Linked DNA regions of Prochlorococcus marinus XMU1419. The protein of the gene in region 2 interacts with the protein of the main gene of each other region in a pairwise test. Links are inferred from orthologs where the notes say so. Each region holds a gene or a part of one and is shown on either strand. Other genes may lie near its edges.

Region 1 (2,885 bases), on a different replicon or contig from region 2:
TCGGCCCCTTACTATCAATAAAACCCCCGTAAATAGGAGTTAAATGTAAATTGTCTCGAATTAGTTGATGTGTTTTGGTAGTTGTTCTTGTGATGTGACAACTAACTTGGGGCATATTATTTTTTATATCTGGGTCAAACGAAAAATATTTATCTGCTGCAGTACTTGGTTGAATATCTAATTCATCAAAAATAATACTTCTTTTATCAACTCTTGCTGGAGTTCCTGTTTTTAAACGTTCTGTTTTAATACCAATTTCGTGCAAGTTTTGAGTAAGACCTTTTGCTGCTTGTTCGCCTGATCTCCCAGCTGACATTGATTTATTTCCTATCCATATTCTTCCTTCTAAGAATGTACCGGCTGTAATGATAACTGATTTTGCTGAATAATAACTACCAAAAAAAGTCCTAACACCTTTTATTCTTTTTTTTACGATTTTTTTTGAGTTCAATCCAATTTCTTCAGTTTTTGCAATATCCAGTTCAGTAATCATTGCTTCTTTTAAAGATAAATTATCTGTATTTTGAAGAATTTCGATCATCTTTTTTGAGTATTCTCTTTTATCTGTTTGAGCTCTTAATGCCCATACAGCTGGTCCTCTACTTGCATTTAATATTCTTTTTTGAATTGCTGTTTTATCAGCTAATTTTCCAATGATTCCTCCTAATGCATCAACTTCATGCACTAACTGACTTTTTGCTGGACCACCAACTGCAGGATTACAAGGTTGCCAAGCAATCCTATCTAAATTGATTGTGAATAAGGCTGTAGAAAATCCTAATTTTGCCGTTGTTATAGCAGCTTCACATCCCGCATGTCCCCCTCCAATGACGATAATGTCAAAAGATTCATTTGTTGAGTGATGATCTTGCATTATGAGGATCGATTTAATTAGCTAAATTCCTAAATCTAGTAAATTGAGGTTCAAATAATAATTTAACAGTTCCTACGGGTCCATTTCTATGTTTAGTGACAATGATTTCTGTAATTCCTCTATCTTCAGTCTCTGGATTATAATATTCATCTCTGTAAATCATTAATACTAAATCTGCGTCTTGTTCAATAGATCCTGATTCTCTTAGATCGCTTAACATTGGTCTTTTATTTGTTCTAGACTCTACTCCTCTACTAAGCTGAGATAAAGCTACTACTGGCACTTTTAATTCTCTAGCCATGCTTTTAAGACCTCTTGTTATTCGTGAAAGTTCTTGCACCCTATTATCAGGGGTTGATCCTTCCATCAGCTGGAGGTAATCAATAACAATTAATCCTAATTCTTTTTTTTGTTCAGCTATTAATCTTCTGCACAGAGATCTCATCTCTAAAACACTTAAGTTAGGTTTGTCATCTATAAATATTGGTAATTGACCTAATGAATTGATACCTTCTCCAAGCAAAGGCCATTCATCTTGCTGTAATCTTCCTGTTCTTAATCTGCCACTCTCAATTCCAACTTCCATAGAGAGTAATCTATATGTCAACTGTTCTTTACTCATTTCAAGGCTAAATACGCACACAGGTAAATCTTGAGATTGTGCAACATTTTTAGCCAGATTAAGAACTATTGAAGTTTTTCCCATTGAAGGTCTTCCAGCAACAATTATTAAATCACTTCTTTGAAATCCTTGAGTCATCGCATCAAGGTCGTAAAAATTTACTGGAATTCCAGCTACTGAAGTACCTAATGATCTCGACTCTATTTCATTGAAAGTACTTGTAAGGATTTCAGCTGCTTGAGTAAGACCTTTTGAAGGTTTTTCTTGACTTATTTCAAAAATTTTTTGCTCCGCTTTATCTAGCACTTCATTGGTATCTTGAGTTTGATCAAAACCTAGTTGAACCACCTCATTTCCAGATCTGATAAGTTGCCTTCTCATGAATTTGTCGTTAATTAAATTAGCAACTTGTTCTATGGATGCTGTAGAGGAAACATTTTCAACTAATTCTACTAGTTTGTTGTTCCCTCCAATTTTTTCTAGTGATCCATTATCTGCTAACCAAGCACTCATTGATGTTAAATCAGTTGGTTTACCCTGGGTATGCAACATTAATGCCGTTCTATAAATCTCTTGATGGGCATTTATATAAAAAGCTTCAGGTTTAATTAGGTCTGCAATTCTTCCGATCGCGTCTGGATCAAGAAGTATGCCACCAAGAACAGCTTCCTCTGCTTGAACGTTTTGAGGAGGGACTAGTCCAGCATTTTCACTATTAAAATCCTTTTTAAAATTTTTATTTTGCCCATTATTTGGAAAAGGTACTGAAACCATATCTTTAATTGCTTAGATATATACTCTGGCTACTTTTCAAAATAATGCAACAAATTGATTAACTTGTTACTTCAATATTCACTTCTGCATTTACTTCTGGATGCAATTTTATTTTTGCAGTAAAAGAACCTAAATTATGAATATCAGGAACTGTGATGTTTCTTCTATCAATTTCTTTTTTAGTTGCCGCTTCTATTGCTTCGGCAACATCCCCATTGGTAACAGTTCCAAAAAGAACACCATCTTCTCCAACCTGTTTTTTGATAGTAAACCTACCTATGGTAGATAATGCAGTTTGGAAATCTAATGCTTCTTGCTTTAACTTATCAGCAGCGATTTTTTCTTTTTCTTTCTTCCTTTCAATTTGTTTAAGGACTGCCGGTGTTACATTCATTGCCTTGCCATAAGGTAATAAAAAATTTCTTGCGTATCCAGGTGCTACTTCAACTAGATCTCCTTCTTTACCTAGTGAAGCGATTGATTCAGTTAATGCGACTTGTACTCTTTTTGCCATGAAAATATTGAACAATATAGTTAATAATAAGACCTAGAGGGTAACTTTACTTTTTTTGCAAGACCAAATTTCGCAAGAATCTTAATATGTTCCCATGTTAA
Region 2 (3,022 bases):
ATCTAGTCACCTTATTAAAATTCGAGAATTAGAGAGAGAAATCTTCAGATCATGGTGTAATTGGCTCTGCCGAGAAAGCTTTAATTTTATAGATAACTCTTTAAGAAAAAAAAGATTTAGAGAATCAATTTCTAAATTCGATGAAATTTTAAGTAGATCAAAATCAGGATTTATTGATCCATCAGTATCTAATACCAGTGATATAGAGCCAGGAGTTGGAGATATAATTTTTATTCCCTATATGGAGAGGATGAATGCTTCATTGATTTATTATAAAGGGTTTAATTTAAGATCTAATTACCGGAATGTAGATAACTGGCTTACACTTTTTGAAGGAACAAGTGCTTATAGAGGCACTCAAGGAGATTTTCATACTCACTCTCATGATTTACCCCCACAAATGGGCGGATGTTATAAAGAAAGCAATACAAAACAGATTTCCTACTCTCAGTCAATAGACTCTGGAGAAGGTCTTGGCAATTTTGAATTAAATAAAAAATGTGATTCAAATTATTACATTAGATTTGCTCTCAAAAGAGTCCTAAAGCACAAAGATAATTTGATAAAAGTTAATCCATGCGATAAAGAATGCTTTGAAGAATCATTGAGATCAGCTTTAACACATATGATCACAGGTGAAGTAATAATGCCTGAAAAACTCTCAGGGAAATCCCTAAGATATTTAAAAAATAGAATCTCAGTTCCAAGAGATATGCCAATTATTTCTGCAAGGTTATTAAGACAATCATTAAACAAAATTGAAATATTAAGTAATAACAATGAAAAAGATAAGATACCTATCAGTCATAGATATGATCAAGATCCTAGAAATTTTATTTCTAATTTACTATAAATTTTTTCTTGAATCTATTTGAAGTAAATCTCTTATTTTTTGAACTTGACTTGCAATATTAGGATCTATAGATAATTTTTTTTCAACTTGTTCAATAGCATACATAACAGTTGTATGGTCTTTTCCCCCAAATTCATCTCCAATTCTTGGAAGACTTAAATCGGTTCCTTGTCTCATAAGGTACATACCTATTTGTCTAGCTTGACTTACTGGTTTTCTTCTACTTGAACTAATCAATTCATCAGTAGAAACTTTAAAGAAATCAGAAACTTTTTTAATAACTTGTAAGGGAGTTACAACTACTCCAACACTATTTGGATCCAGCATTGGAGCAATTGATTGGACTGTCATTGGCAAGCCTGTTATTGAAGCAAATGCAACTGCTCTTGTGAATGCTCCCTCTAATTCTCGTATATTTGAAGTAAATCTTCCAGCGATAAATTGAATTAGATCTCTTGGAAGACTCATACTCTCTTGTTCTGCCTTCTTTTGAAGAATAGCTGTCCTCGTCTCAAGATCGGGGGGTTGAATATCTGCAGTCATACCCATTGAGAACCTAGAAATCAATCTCTCTTGAATCCCAGACAATTGATTTGGAGGTCTATCACTGGCTATGACTATTTGACTCCCTGATTCGTGAAGAGCGTTGAAAGTATGAAAAAATTCTTCCTGTGTATACTCTTTACCTTCTAAGAACTGTATATCGTCTATTAGAATCAAATCGACATTTCTATATTTATCTCGAATAGCAGTCATTCCATCTCTTCTAATACCACTAATAACGTCGTTTGTAAAAGTCTCTGTAGATACATATTTCACTTTTGCTTCTGGATCTATTTCAACTCGATAATGACCTATTGCTTGCATTAGATGAGTCTTGCCAAGGCCTACCCCACCACAAATAAATAATGGATTAAATTCTCTCCCAGGAGATTCTGCTACTGCTAAAGCTGCAGCATGAGCCAACCTGCTGTTAGGACCTACAACAAATCTTTTAAATACGTAGCGTAAATTTAGACCGTTAGGATTTTTAGATCGATTTTTTGAAGAAATATCATGGTTATTACTAGGAAAAGATTTTGTTTTATGATTAACGTTCTGTTCTTGTATGCTTTCTTTATTTGTTAAGTTACTACTGATATTTGTTTCCGATTTAAAAACAACTTTTACATTATGACCGCAAATTTCTTTTGCAGCTCTTTCGATAGTTTCACAATAATTCTTTCTTAACCAATCACTGGAAAATGTATTTGGTGTTATTAAGGTCAATAAGCCATTCTGAAAGCAATCAAATTTAGCAGGCCTTATCCACGTCTCGAATGAAGGCTTACTTAAAGTTTTTTGGAGTGACTGTTGAACTTCCGCCCAAATAGAATTAGTAGCTTGCAAAATTTTATTTCATAGATTATTAATCTAGTTGGAATTTAATAATTGGCCATTATCACATCACAAGATCATGATAAATTTAAAATTACTTAACAAAGTATCATCTAAATTTACAAGAAGAAATTTTATATTTTTTGTAGACATATAATTATCATAAACATTGTTGAAGAATTGGATAAAGCATTGCTTATCATCATGGCAAAATGGCACGGTTTTGGAAGATGCAAAACTAGATTAGCTAAAGAGATCGGGAAAAGAAATTCAGCAAAAATACAAAGTGTGATGACCAACCACACCATATCAGTCGCTAAATCTCTCCAAGAGACCAATCTCATTGATATTTCTTTAGCTATTTCTGGTTTAGGGGAAAAAAATTGTAAAAGATGGTCTAAAGAATTAGGCATTGAAAAGTTTAATTTACAAGGTAGAGGCTGCTTGGGAGAAAAAATGAAGAGGCAAATAATAATAAACAAAAAATTTTGTATTCAAAAAAAGATAAAAAATATTATTTTTATTGGTACTGACCTACCAGATTTATGCCATTTAGATTTATTAAATACTTTGAAAGAGCTAAGACAAAATGATCTTATATTAGGGCCATCAAATGATGGAGGTTATTGGGTTATTGGCTTATCAGCAAAAATAATATCAAAACATTTGCATTTACCTTTTATCAAAATTAGATGGAGTAAGGAAAACGTTCTTCAAAATACAATTGACAATTTGGCATCTACAAAATTGAGATATAAGTTTTTAAATACCAAAATAGATATTGATACCTTA

Evidence for each region. The genes of interacting proteins can lie anywhere in the genome.
Region 1: the proteins of dnaA (region 2) and dnaB interact in binary tests that used the Escherichia coli proteins (3 or more experiments, as listed by UniProt). The link is inferred for Prochlorococcus marinus XMU1419 from one-to-one orthologs.

Annotation. Positions count from the first base shown.
Region 1 is NZ_JAAORO010000003.1:544,028-546,912, reverse strand. What follows is about bases 80-2,885. They hold dnaB (replicative DNA helicase), read right to left. Parts: upstream 2,271-2,885; coding sequence 888-2,270; downstream 80-887. Other genes in these bases: HA151_RS09055 (acyl-CoA desaturase), read right to left, coding at 2,805-2,885; rplI (50S ribosomal protein L9), read right to left, coding at 2,329-2,784; mnmG (tRNA uridine-5-carboxymethylaminomethyl(34) synthesis enzyme MnmG), read right to left, coding at 80-874. Also shown: more of mnmG, read right to left, coding at 1-79. UniProt on the Escherichia coli protein: The main replicative DNA helicase, it participates in initiation and elongation during chromosome replication. Travels ahead of the DNA replisome, separating dsDNA into templates for DNA synthesis.
Region 2 is NZ_JAAORO010000001.1:516,378-519,399, reverse strand. Bases 46-2,988 are described here. They hold dnaA (chromosomal replication initiator protein DnaA), read right to left. Parts: upstream 2,243-2,988; coding sequence 848-2,242; downstream 46-847. Other genes in these bases: HA151_RS02945 (TIGR04282 family arsenosugar biosynthesis glycosyltransferase), read left to right, coding at 2,435-2,988; HA151_RS02955 (glutathione S-transferase), read left to right, coding at 46-853. Outside these bases: more of HA151_RS02955, read left to right, coding at 1-45; more of HA151_RS02945, read left to right, coding at 2,989-3,022. UniProt on the Escherichia coli protein: Plays an essential in the initiation and regulation of chromosomal replication. Binds in an ATP-dependent fashion to the origin of replication (oriC) to initiate formation of the DNA replication initiation complex once per cell cycle.